DNA from 2 places in the Clostridium sp. LY3-2 genome. Region 1 is predicted to be linked to the other one. Evidence: predicted binding sites of a transcription regulator. Region 1 holds the regulator's gene; the other holds the start of a gene.
What was found. The regulator LexA, encoded in region 1, represses DNA repair genes until DNA is damaged. The targets are predictions, from matches to a motif close to CNAACANNTGTTNG.
Positions count from the first base shown of each region.

Region 1 (7,279 bases):
TGGGGTCAACTCGAACGTATGTTCTAAGACTTTAAAAATAGCACTTAATAACCAAATTATAAAGATAAAATTTAGATAAACTTGAAATTTATAAGAAAATTGATGTTTTAATCTTTAAATTATTTCAAATTGCATCCTCTTTAAAGTTAAGTTGTCGGAACTTGTGTTCGCACGTTTAGACGTAATAGAAAATTTGAAAATTATTATTACGTAGAAAAGTATAATTAAAAGTTATTATAAATCTTAAACCTTCATATAACTGAAATTCAAATTATCAAAAAGATATATAAAAATAGAAAGATAATCGATTATATGATATAATTAGTTATAATTATTTCGCTAAATAACCATTTAGCGAAATAAAAGGTATTTTAAAGGAGGTTTTTCGATTATGATTTATGACTTTTCGGAATTAAGAAAAAATGATGATTTACCTAAGCTAGTTATAGATTTTTTAAATTATCTTGAAACTATTAAAGGGAAATCCGAAAATACTATAGCAGCTTATAGAGTTGATCTGGTTATGTTTTTCAGATTTTTAAAATTATATAGAAACTCTGTTAAAGATAATTCTGTTGATTTCTCAGAAATTGAGATATCTGATGTAAATGATGATTTTATAAAAGAGATAAAGTTATCTGAATTATATGCTTTTATGAGTTTTTTAGAAAAATTTAGGAAAAATAGTTCATACGCAAGAGCTAGAAAAGTCGCTACATTAAAATCTTTTTTTAAATTTCTTCAAAACAAAGCAAAAGTTATTGATGAGAATCCAACTTTAGAATTGGAATCACCTAAAATAAATAAGCGTCACCCTATTTACTTAGACTTGAATGAAAGTATTCAACTTTTGAATTCGTTAGATAAAAGCAATAAAAATTATAAGAGAGATTATTGCATTATTACCTTCTTTTTAAATTGTGGCATGAGATTATCTGAACTTTGTGGTATTAGATTAGATAAGATTTCAGGAGATATATTAACTATAATAGGAAAAGGTAATAAAGAAAGGACTGTTTATTTAAATGAAGCATGTTTAAAGGCGTTAGAAGAATATCTAAAGGTTAGAGACTCTTCTAAGTGTACTTTAGAAAATAAGAACTATTTATTTATTTCTAACAGGGGTACACCTATTAATAAAAGAACTGTAGAAATAATGGTAAAAAAAGCTACCAAAAATGCGGGACTTAAAGATGAAAAATATACTCCTCATAAACTAAGGCATACAGCTGCAACGTTAATGTATAAATATGGTGAAGTTGATATAAGATCATTACAAAGTATTTTAGGTCATGAAAATATATCAACAACACAAATTTACACTCATGTAGATGATGAAACTTTAAGAGCTGCAGTTAAATCAAATCCTTTAGCAAAAATAAAATAAAAGAAGTTAATTCTTTTATTTTATTTTTGCTCCAAGTATATCAGTTAAAAGATTAGTTATTTCTTGATTTTTTCCATTATATATGAATAATAACTTTCCACTTCTAAATATTTGAGGAGGATTATTTGTATCTATTTTCCCTCCATCTGCTAAATAACTATTGTTTGATATTTTATCTACCTCTTTATCTAAAGATTCTTTATCTGGATATTCGAAAATTATTATTTCTTCATTATTTATCTTAAGTTTATCTAATTTCCCATTGAAATTATAGTTCTTATCAGTAGATTCTTTTAAATTTTCTACATTATACCCCTTATCCTCTACTTTTTTTATGAAATCGTCTAGTTTTAAATTTAGCATTTCATCACTAAAATCATTTTTAATGTTTTCTGTTGTATTTTTGATATCATCTGTAGCTCTTTCAGTTGCATTCTCAACCTTGTTTTTTGTATCATCAACCATTTCTTTTGCTCCACATCCTGCAAACCCAAGAATAGTTGCAGTGGCTATTAGAGTTATTATTAATTTATTTTTCATACTATCACTCTCCTTTTTCATTCAATAATAGTATTACTTATTTACAGATTAATATTCAAAAAGAACAGAGAATAATTATTCTCTGTTCTTTTTAATAATGCGTCGTACTCCTGGAAAAATTTCTTCTGTTAATTCTTCCAAATCTCCATTTTCTTCATTTATATTGTAGTCATCTAAGTACTCTATTTTATCAAAAGCATCTACATATTCATCATTTTTATCGTCATCTAGAGCTTGGTTTGAAACATTTAGTGATGAATAAGCTTCTTTTAAAGCTTTTTTTATATCTTCTTCATCTAAAGATGGATCGATATTTTGAGCCTTGAAAATCATATCTTTCCACTCTTCTTCAAGAATTTTATTTTCCTCAATATCTTTTGCTATATCTTCGATTTTTATAGCACGAATGTCTATTCCTAAGTCTTCTAAACATTTTCCGCAATTATCACAAATTTTATTTTCATAGATATCGCAATAATCGTCTTCGTTAAATTTTCTATTCATTTTATCACCTCTTGAATAATAAAACTAATTATACCAAAAAAAAATACATATATCAAACTATAAGAACATATGTGCTAAGAACATTAGTTTGATATATAAAAATACGTATGCTATAATACTATTATTAGAATGTGAGGTGCAATATATGCTAGATGGAAATGATAAGCAAAGCCAAATATACGAATTTCTTAAAGTTTATACTGAAAATAAGGGCTATCCACCATCAGTTAGAGAAATATGCGAAGCTGTATCTTTAAAGTCAACTTCTACGGTACACGGGCATTTAAAAAGACTAGAGAAAAAAGGATTGATAAAAAGAGATCCTACAAAGCCTAGAGCATTAGAAATTGTTGAATTATCGCAAGGTAAAAAAGAAATGATAAATATCCCTATAATAGGTCGTATAACAGCTGGTATGCCTGTATTAGCAACTGAAAATATAGAAGATACATTTAGTATTCCTTTAGACTATATTAAACATGACAATGAGTTATTTATGCTTAAAGTTTGGGGACATAGTATGATAAATGCTGGTGTTCATGACGGGGACTTAGCAATTATTGAAAGGGTTAATTCAGCCCAAAATGGTGATATAGTTGTTGCCTTAATTGATGAAGAAGCTACAATTAAAAGATTTTTTAAAGAAAAAGATCATATTAGATTACAGCCAGAGAATGATACAATGGAACCTATAATTATAACTGATTGTTCGGTTGTTGGTAAGTTAGTTGGAATTTATAGAGCATATTAAAATAGAGTTCATAAGAACTCTATTTTTTTGCATTAATGACTTTATTTAAAGCAATTAATGCACCTATTTTTGCATGATCGAACGTTAGTCCACCTTGAATGTATGCAATATATGGTTCTCTAATAGGTGCATCAGCAGACAATTCAATCGATGATCCTTGAATAAAAGCTCCAGCTGCCATAATTACTTCATCTTCATATCCTGGCATTGGTGTAGGTATACATGTTACATATGAATCAATTGGAGCGGCCTCTTGGATCCCTCTTATAAATTCGATAAGTACATCCTTATCACCAAAAGTGATTGTTTGAACTATATCACTTCTTTTTTCTCTTGAACTAGGTTTACAAGAAAAACCTGAAAGCTCCATTACTTTTGATAATAAATGTGCCCCTTTTAAGGCTTCGATAGTAACATTAGGAGCTAAAAAGAATCCTTGAAATAAGGTACGCATAGTATCAAGCATTGCACCACATTCACCACCTATACCAGGAACAGTTAATCTGTATGCAGCGTTTTCTACATATTCTTTTTTACCTACTATATAACCACCAGTTGGCGAAATTCCACCGCCTATATTTTTTATTAAAGAACCAGCCATAAGATCTGCTCCAAAATCAGTTGGTTCATATATATCTACAAATTCACCATAGCAGTTGTCAACAAACACTATAATTGAACTATTTAAAGATTTTACAAGGTCAATTGCTTCTTTTATTTCGGTTAATTGTAAGGCTTTTCTAGTACTATAACCTGTACTTCTTTGTATATGAACCATCTTGATTGAATCATTACTTTTAATTTTCTTTTCTATATTTTCAAAATCAAGGTGTTCATCATCAATTAAATCAACCTCATCATATTTAATACCATAATCTTTTAAAGAACCAGTCCCTTTTAATCCATTTAGTCCTATTACTCCATGTAAAGTATCATATGGTCTACCTGAAATAGCTAAAAGCGTATCTTCAGGCCTTAAATTACCAAACAGAGCCGTTCCTATAGCATGAGTTCCGTTAACAAAGTGAGGTCTAACAATTGCGGCTTCAGTATTGAATACACGAGCATAGACTCTATCTAATCCTTCTCTCCCCATATCATCGTATGCATATCCAGTTGAGTTAGTAAAGTGAGAATCACTTATCCTTTCTTCTTGAAATGCAGCTAGAACTTTAAGTTGATTATACTCTTTTATTTCATCATATCTATTTAAGTCATCACTAACCTCTTCTAAAGCTCTTCTAAAAATATGAAATGCATCTTTAGTAATTCCATATTTAGATATTATTAATTCTTCTGTATTTTTTAGCATATATTCCTCCTAGATATTATTAAAAATAAATAGGCACCCATATAAGTGCCTACATAATTTATTCATTATTTAAATTATTATCAACGAATAAGATTGGTTTTGCAGGTGTTATTGTTGTTACCGCATGTTTATATACTAACATTTGATTGCCATCACAATCTAACACAACGGTAAAGTTATCAAATCCCTTTACAAACCCTTTTAATTTATAACCATTTGTTAAATACACTTCAACTGGTATTTTATTTTTTCTAGCCCCATTTAAGAATATGTCTTGTAAATTATTATGTTGATTGTTCATCTACTAGCACCTCCACAAAATCCTGTTTATTTATAATTATAACTCTAAATAGATTTAATGTCATTAATAATTTTATTTTCTATTTGATCTAAAGTTAGCATATCTTTATTTAAAAATATTGCCCTTGGATCTCTTCTAAACCATGTTAGTTGCCTTTTAGCATAATTTCTACTTCCTTTTTTAATAAGTTCAACTGCATCATCTAGAGATATTTTTTTTTCAAGGTAAGTAAATATTTCTTTATAACCTATTCCTTGAATAGATTGATTGTTTAAATTTAATCCATTTGACTTTAGTAGGATACACTCATTAAGTAAACCATTTGACATCATAATATCTACACGATGATTTATTCTATTATATAATTCATCCCTATTCATATCTAAAACAAAGTAATGTACGTTATAGTCACTATTATAAATTTTTTCACCAGCGTTATATGAACTATATGGTTTACCAGTAAGTTTATATACTTCTAGAGCTCTTATAACCCTTTTTAAATTATTATAATGGATATTTTTATAACTAATAGGGTCTATTGTAGCTAAAAGTGAGTGTACATATTCATTTCCCTTTAAAGATGCTAAACTATTTAATTCATTTCTGTAGTTTATATCTGTTTTGGCCTCTGTAAAGTCCATGTTACATGTAAGAGAATTTATATATAACCCAGTACCACCAGCTATTATAGGTAGCTTTCCTCGTAATATAATATCCTTTATTATTGGGGCTGCAATATTTTTATATTCAGCAACAGTAAAAGGTATATCTGGGTCAATGATATCAATCATATGGTGTGGTATATCTTGCATCTCTTCTCTAGTTACTTTTGCAGAGCCTATATCAAGACTTTTATAAATTTGCATAGAATCTGCAGATATTATTTCTCCATTTAATTTTTTTGCTAATCTAATTGAAAGTTCAGTCTTACCTATCGCTGTAGGCCCGGCTAAAACTAAGATGTCTTTATTTTTTTTAATCATTTTACACAATCCTTCTAAATTTTTTATCTAAATCAGTACTGCTGAACTTAATAATAGTAGGGCGACCATGAGGGCAATGGAATGGATCCTCTATAAATCTTAGTTTATCTACTAAATTAACCATTTCTTTATAATCTAAGTAATCATTTCCTTTTACTGCTGATTTACAAGCCATAGTAGCTATTTTATTATACTTAACTTCAATCTCTTTGCCACTACCTAAGTTTTTAATATTGTCTAGTATATCTATAAAAATTTTTTTTGCATCTAACTTTCCTAGAAAATATGGCACTTCTTTAATCGAAATAGTAAAATCACCAAAATTCTCAATTACAAAACCTGAATCTAAAAATATAGATTTATTCTCTTCAAAATAAGCAAAATCATCTTGCGACAAATCAATTAGAGTTGGAATCAACAAAGGCTGAACTACAATGTTTTTATTTTTAATACTTTGCATATAATTCTCAAATAATATTTTTTCGTGTGCTGCATGTTGGTCAATAATATAAAGAATACTATCATTTTCACAAAGTATATATGTTTTGTTGAATTGACCAATAACATTAAGTGCAGGAAATTTAGGTATTAAATCTTCTTTTGCAACACAATCTTTATCATTGTAACTATTAGAATTATCTTCTTTTACTAATGATTCAGAATAACTTTCTTCATTTTGATTTAAGTCTATTTTATTATTCATTACAGATTCATTTGAAAATGCATTTTTTAACTTAAGTAATTGTTCTCTTTCTTTATCGATTTTATCAAACATAAACTCATTACTACTTATATTTGAATTTTGTTTTATTTTTGACTCCTCTTCTAAAAAATTAAGTTCAAGTTCTATTGGCTTCTCACTAATAGTTTGCGTATTTTGTTTAATTTCTTCAGGTAAATTGAAATCGTTGAAAACATCATTTTTTAATGCGGTATGAATAGCATCAAACACAGTTTTAAAAAGAATCCTTTCATCTTTAAATTTAATCTCAGATTTAGTTGGATGAATATTCACATCAATAAATTCAGGATAAATATTTATATTTAAAACAAAGAAAGGAAATTTATTTACTGTGCTAAAAGATTTAAATGCATTTTCCACAGCTGCAACTACAGTTTTATTTTTAATGTATCTATTATTTACAAAAATACTTTGATTATTTCTAGATCCTCTTGCTATTAATTCTCTTCCAATAAAACCAGAAATAGATATAAAATCATTATCTGATTTAAATGGAATAGTTTCATCCGAGATTGTTTTTCCGTATATAGCTCTAATTACATCTTTCTGATTCCCATTTCCGTACGTTTGTAAGACTTTTTTATCATTATTAATTAATAAAAAGCTAATTTTAGGATTTGAAATGGCAATTCTATTTACAATGTCATTTATTATAGAGCCCTCTCTTGTAAAGGATTTTAGAAATTTCTTTCTAGCTGGAACATTATAAAAAAGGTCGGTCACATCAATTTGTGTACCGTCATTGCATCCACATTCCTC
Region 1 covers NZ_JAMDLQ010000041.1:18,390-25,668, forward strand. The annotation lists gene M4I33_RS12915 (tyrosine recombinase XerC) at 392-1,387, shown strand; gene M4I33_RS12920 (hypothetical protein) at 1,403-1,927, opposite strand; gene M4I33_RS12925 (hypothetical protein) at 2,003-2,431, opposite strand; gene lexA (transcriptional repressor LexA) at 2,577-3,182, shown strand; gene M4I33_RS12935 (methionine gamma-lyase family protein) at 3,202-4,494, opposite strand; gene hfq (RNA chaperone Hfq) at 4,553-4,795, opposite strand; gene miaA (tRNA (adenosine(37)-N6)-dimethylallyltransferase MiaA) at 4,840-5,778, opposite strand; gene mutL (DNA mismatch repair endonuclease MutL) at 5,780-7,279, opposite strand, start outside.

Region 2 (7,279 bases), on a different contig from region 1:
ATTGGTTTTTATCTTTTTCAGAACAGTTAAATAATCAACCACAATATAATCCTTGTGACCCAAGTACTTTTACTAATTCAGCTTTGGGGAATATTCAAATTTCTTTTCATGACTTTTTAATAGGTTTATTTATAAATCTTGTTCAAAAGGGAGAGATAGATTTAAATACTTGCGGTAAAATTCATGAGAATGATAAAGTAGATAACTTCATTAAAGAAACTTTAAACGTTAATGAAGAAGAAGTTACACAAGTTTTTGTACCAAGTCTTATATACACTATTTCAAATTCTAATGCAATATTATCTTTGTATACAGCAAATTTTATTATAAGCAAAACAAACTTTTATATATTACTTATGTTAAATAGATTAGAAGGTGATCCAGCACTATTTTTCGGAAACAATTCTTACGCTACTCCAGAGATAATAAATTATGAATTATCAACATTATTTATACCAAAATAGCAGAGTCTAAGGATTCTGCTATTATTTTTATTAAACAGTCAAATAGTTTGATAATCAAAATAAAATAAGATATAATCTAATTCGGAATTATAAATTGAAAGGTGATTATATGAAAGAAATAAATAAAAAGTATTTTAGAGGGTTTGCAGGAATCCTAATTTTAATAGGAATGATATTATCATTTACACTTCAAATGATGTCAAATGATATAGATGGATATTTTGGAAGAGTTTTAGGATTTTTTTCTTATTTTACTGAGTTTGCTAATATTTTAGTAATGCTTTTATTTTTAAATAACTCAATTTTAAATAGAAAAATAAAATGGCTTAACAAAAGAAGTATAAAAGGTGCTATAACATTATATATCTGCGTTGCTGGGCTTGTATTTTTCTTAATACTAAATGCTGAGTGGAAACAAACAGGGATAGAAAAGTTTCAAACATATATTCTTCACGGTTTTGCGCCACTTGCAATATTATTTGATTGGCTTATTTTAGAAAAGGAATCAAATTATGAATACAAGGATATATTAAGCTGGGTAGTTTTCCCTATAGTATATTTATTTTGGGCATTAGCTGTAGGAAATGTTATAGGAGTATATCCGTATTCATTTTTAGATATGAATGTTTTAAACTTAGAAGGATTAGTAGTAAATGTATTTTTCTTAGTTATAGCATTCCTTATGCTATCTAGTGCTATAGTTTTTATAGATAAATTTAGATTTAAATCTAAAAAGGTTACTGAAATTAATAATATATCATTTAGATAATTTAAAAGGTTATGTCTTATATATTTTGGCATAACCTTTTTATATTTTATGGGATAAAATGGTATAATTATAGTGGGGTGAGTTTATGGGTAAAAATAATGTAAATATACCGTATAAGGTTATATTGTTTCTTTCTTTTGGTACAGTAATAGTTGTTACAGTTATATCTTTAGTTTTTTCTTTATTAGATATAAATAATATAAAACTAGATTCTATAAAAGGTGTCTTCAAATCAGAAGATACGAGTTCTAGAAAAAAATCTGGAAATGATGATTATAAAGAAATTATAAAAGGAGATTCAAATAGCCTTTATAGAGTAGAGAAAAATAATAAGGTAAGTTATATTGATAAAGATTTTAAAACTGTTATAAAACCTTCAACTTACGACTACGGAAGAGATTTTAAAGAAGGAGTAGCTATAGTTTCAAAGGGGGATAAAGTAGGAGTTATAAATTCAAAAGGAAGAGAAATATTTAAATTAGAATATGATGATATTACAGACTTTAATGAAGGTTATGCTTTAGGGTTAAAGGGAGGTAATATAGATATTTTAAGTTTAAATGGGGATATAACATGCCTTAGCGGATTTTATACAAGCATATATAGAGGCTTTGAATCAGGGAGGGCAGTGATAACCTTAAATTCTAAATCTACAATAATAGATTATAAAGGGAATATTATATTAGATAATTTAGTAGAGCCTTATATTTTAGATGGAATGATTATTTCAGAAAATGATATATATAACCTAAATGGTTATAAAATAAATGATGAAGTAGAGCTATTTGATTATAAAAATAATATTGCAATCTATAAGGAAAGACTTACTGATAATTACTTAAATGAAAAAAATATAGACTTTAACTATAACAATGTGTATTTTAATGATGGTCTAATATTACTTTCAGATGAAAACCATGCAGTTAGAGTGTATGATTACAATCTAAAGCTAATTTATGAAGGGGATAAGTCTTTTAATACTTCTATAAATAATGGATATATAATAATAAATGATTATTCAAATATTATTATTAAGGATAAAACAGGAAAAGATATAAATAAAATTAAAAGTAGATCTTCAAGTGATGAACTTTTATATATTTTAGGTGTAAATAAAACATTTTTAATTACTAAAGAGTTTTTTGAAGGCGAGGAAAACTATTATATCTATAAAGATAAAGGTGATTTCTTAAAAAAGAAAGAGGATAATTTATACGAGTTATATGATGATATATTAATTGAAAGAAGTAAAGATTTTATTTCTATATATAATAAAAATCTAAAAGAGATTTTTAAAGAAAAGGGAGAATTCACTTATAAATACGATGGGAATATAATAACTTTAGAAGAAGGAAGTCCTAAAGATAGAATTTATTTAAATAAAAATATGAAGAAGTTTAGTTAGTATTTAAGTTAAATACTATAAAATTTTAATAATCAGTACACAGCTAAGACTTATAATAATTCTTAAGAATTATTATAAGTTTTTTTCTTTTTAAATGTATGGTAATATGATAGAATTGGATTATTATTTAATAATACATATTAATTAGAGAGTTTGACAAGTGGACAAGTTAAAATTATTATATATATAATGGGAACTTATGTTCGAGAATTAATCTGATAATATAAGCTAAAAATATAGATAATAAAAAGGAGAGGTACGGAGATTATGAAAGATAAAATAATAATTAAAGGCGCTAAGGTACATAACTTAAAAAACGTAGATTTAGAAATACCAAGAGATAAGCTTGTAGTATTTACAGGTCTTTCAGGTTCAGGAAAGTCTTCACTTGCTTTTGATACTCTTTATGCAGAAGGGCAAAGAAGGTACGTTGAATCTCTTTCAGCATATGCAAGGCAGTTCTTAGGTCAAATGAATAAACCGGATGTAGAATATATAGAAGGGTTATCACCTGCAATTTCTATAGATCAAAAAACTACAAGCAAAAATCCAAGGTCAACTGTTGGAACTATAACAGAAATATATGATTATTTAAGACTTTTGTATGCAAAGGTTGGAATTCCTCATTGTCCTAAATGTGGTAAAGTTATATCTCAGCAATCTGTAGATCAAATAGTAGATGGTGTTATGAGCCTAGAAGATAGAGCAAAGGTTCAAATATTAGCACCTATAATAAGAGGAAGAAAAGGAACTCACGAAAAAGTATTACAAAACATCAAAAAGAACGGGTTTGTAAGAGTTAGAGTTGACGGTGAAATCTACGAGATAACAGAAGAGGAAATCAAATTAGATAAAAATAAAAAACATAATATAGAAGCGGTTGTAGATAGACTTGTAATAAAAGAAGGAATAGAAGGAAGATTATCAGATTCTATAGAAACAGCTTTAAAACTTGCAGACGGATTAGTTATAGTAAATGAAATAGGAGGAGAAGATAGACTATTTAGTGAAAAATTCTCTTGTCCTGATTGTGGTATTAGTATTGAAGAAATAGCACCTAGATTATTTTCTTTTAACTCTCCATTTGGTAAGTGTGACTACTGTGACGGGCTTGGAACACTTATAGAAATAGATGAAGATTTAGTAATTCCAGATAGAAATTTAAGTATAATGGAAGGGGCTATAGCACCTTGGGGAGAAGGAAGAACTAAAGACGATTCTTGGACTTTTGCATTTTTAAAAGCATTAAGTAAAGAATATAACTTCGATTTAAATACACCTATAAAAGATTTAGATAGAGAAATAATAGATCTTATTCTCTTTGGAAGTAACGGAAAAAGAGTCAAAGTAAATTACGTTAAAGAAGGAATTAAAGCAACTTATAACTCAGCTTGGGAAGGTGAGATAAATGCCCTTCAAAGAAGATATAGAGAAACAAACTCAGATACTATAAAAGGTGAAATAGAAAAGTATATGAGTAACAAATTCTGTCCTAAATGCAAAGGAGCTAGACTTAAAAAAGAAGCTTTAGCTGTAACTGTAGGTGAAAAAAATATTTTTGAATTTACAGAATTACCTATTAGAGAAGAATTAGATTATTTAAATAACATAGAATTCTCAGAAAAGAATAAAATAATAAGTGAACAGATAGTTAAAGAGATAAAAAGTAGGTTAGAGTTCTTAGTAAACGTAGGTTTAGATTACTTAAACCTTTCAAGAGCTTCAGGAACGTTATCAGGAGGTGAGTCTCAAAGAATAAGACTTGCAACTCAAATAGGATCTGCACTTATGGGAGTTTTATATATACTAGATGAACCTAGTATAGGGCTTCATCAAAGAGATAACGACAGACTTATAGAAACTTTAAAAAATTTAAGAGATGTAGGAAATACTGTAATAGTTGTTGAACATGATGAAGATACTATAAGAGAGGCAGATTATATAGTTGATATTGGACCTAGAGCTGGAGAACACGGAGGAGAAATAGTAGCTTGTGGGACTGTTGAAGAAATAAAGAAATCAGACAGATCTCTTACTGCTGATTACTTAACAGGAAGAAAGAAAGTTGAAGTGCCTAAAGAAAGAAGAAAAGGGAACGGAAACTTTATTAAAGTAGTTAAGGCAAAAGAAAATAACCTTAAAAACGTAACTGCAAGCTTCCCTTTAGGGACTTTAACTATGGTTACTGGAGTTTCAGGGTCAGGAAAGAGTACTTTAATAAACGAAATACTTTATAAGGGTCTTAATAAACTAGTAAATAAAAGCAGAAACTCAGTTGGAGCTCACAAAGAGATAACAGGCTTTGAAAATATAGATAAAATTATAGATATAGATCAAAGTCCTATAGGAAGAACACCTCGTTCAAACCCTGCAACATACACAGGCACATTCGATATAATAAGAGAATTATTTTCTCAAACTCCTGAAGCTAAAATGAGAGGGTATAAACCTGGAAGATTTAGTTTTAACGTTAAGGGTGGAAGATGTGAAGCTTGTTCTGGAGATGGAATAATCAAAATAGAGATGCAATTCCTTTCAGACGTTTACGTTCCTTGTGAGGTATGTAAAGGAAAAAGATATAATAGAGAAACTCTTGAAGTTAAGTATAAAGGAAAAAGCATAGATGACGTATTAAATATGACAGTTGAAGAAGCTTTAGAGTTCTTCGAACACATTCCAAGAATCAAAAACAAACTTCAAACACTTTTTGATGTTGGATTAGGTTATATTAGATTAGGGCAACCTTCAACTCAACTTTCAGGAGGGGAAGCACAAAGAATCAAATTAGCAACAGAGTTATCAAAAAGGAGTACAGGAAAAACTCTATACATCCTAGATGAGCCTACAACAGGTCTTCATATAGATGACGTTAATAGATTAGTTGAAATACTTCAAAGATTAGTAGATACAGGCAATACTGCTATTGTTATAGAGCATAACTTAGATATGATAAAATGTGCTGACTATATTATAGACTTAGGACCAGAAGGTGGAGACAAAGGTGGTACGTTAGTAGCAGAAGGTACACCAGAAGAAATATCAAAAGTAAAAGAATCTTATACAGGTAAATATTTAAAGAAGATGCTATAAGGTTCGAGAAATAAATAACTGGCTTAGACCTTGGTGTAAAGCCAGTTATTAGATATCTTTAATTTATTTGTAATATTAAAGAATGAATTAAGGCAAAAATTAGTGTATAATTACAAGGATAAAGTAAATATTTTGAGGTGAAGATATGAGTTTTTCAAAAATAATTGGGGGCGTATTCGGAATAATTTTCATCGTAATCTTGTACTTTATAATTTTTTACGCGTTAAAAATAATGGCGAAAGACGTTAAAAATGGCGAAAAGAAAAAGCGACCAGTCGGCCATAAGCATCACGGAATAGAAGTGATTGCTAGCGGAGAAAATAATAACTTAAAAGTAGGTACTATAATACCTATAAAGACTTATATGAGTATAGGTAGGACAGATGATAATACGATAATTCTTACAGATAAATACGTATCTGGTAAGCACGCTAGGATATTGGTAAAAAATAATGTACTTATATTAGAAGACCTAGGTAGTACAAACGGAACTTACCTAAATGGACAGAAAATACAAAACAAAGTTAAATTATTTACACGTGATGAAATTAGAATAGGGACTGCTGTATTTAAGGTTTTAACTTAGGAACAGGGGTGAAGAAATGAAGAAAAATAGAAGTGAGGTAATGCTACTAGTACTTATTTATATATTATGCATGGCATTATTTACAAACTTAGCTATTTTAAAGGATCCTATAGATAAGAATGCCATATATATAGGATTACTTATTTGTGTAGTTATTAGTGTAGCATATCTTATAATTAGAAAATTTGATCCTGATGGAGATCGATTTATACTACTTTTTTCAAGTTTACTTGTAACTATAGGTATAGCGATGCTTTACAGATTAGATCCTTCAGTAGGTAAAAAACAATTAATTTGGTTTATAGCTGGTATTGCTATATTTATAGTAGTTGTGAGGCTTTTTCCAAGCTTTAAAAGCTTTTCTAAATTTAAAGTTCTTTATTTAATTGGAGTGATTGCATTTATGCCTATGGCTATGGTTATAGGTACAGAGCAGTTAGGGGCAAAGAACTGGGTATTTATTGGAGGGTTTGGATTCCAACCTTCTGAGTTCGGTAAAATTTGTCTTATTCTGTATTTAGCAGCAACGCTAAAGGATTATTCTAAAGCAAGTGATCACGCATTTAAAACACTTATAAAACCAGCTTTTGCTGTAGGTTTTAGTTTAATATTCTTAGTTTTACAAAAAGACTTAGGATCAGCACTTATTTTCTTCGGTATTGCAGTTACTATGCTTTATATTGCAACTTCCAAGAAAAAGTATGTTTTTGCTTCTCTTGGACTGTTTGGAGCAGGTTCTGTAGTAGCATACAAATTATTTGCCCACGTTAGAAGAAGGGTTTTAATTTGGAAGAATCCTTGGGAATACGCAAATGATCAAGGGTATCAATTAGTGCAAGGTTTCTATGCGATTTCATCAGGTGGAATGTTTGGATCAGGTCTTGGACAAGGACATCCAACCCTTGTGCCAGTACCAACTACAGACTTCATATTTGCAGCAATATGTGAAGAACTTGGTATGGTAT
Region 2 covers NZ_JAMDLQ010000012.1:109,045-116,323, reverse strand. The annotation lists gene M4I33_RS03290 (hypothetical protein) at 1-464, shown strand, start outside; gene M4I33_RS03285 (Pr6Pr family membrane protein) at 574-1,233, shown strand; gene M4I33_RS03280 (WG repeat-containing protein) at 1,319-2,638, shown strand; gene uvrA (excinuclease ABC subunit UvrA) at 2,906-5,728, shown strand; gene M4I33_RS03270 (FHA domain-containing protein) at 5,874-6,314, shown strand; gene M4I33_RS03265 (FtsW/RodA/SpoVE family cell cycle protein) at 6,331-7,279, shown strand, end outside.
Region 2: the regulator LexA is predicted to act here: its motif matches at 2,831-2,844, upstream of uvrA (excinuclease ABC subunit UvrA).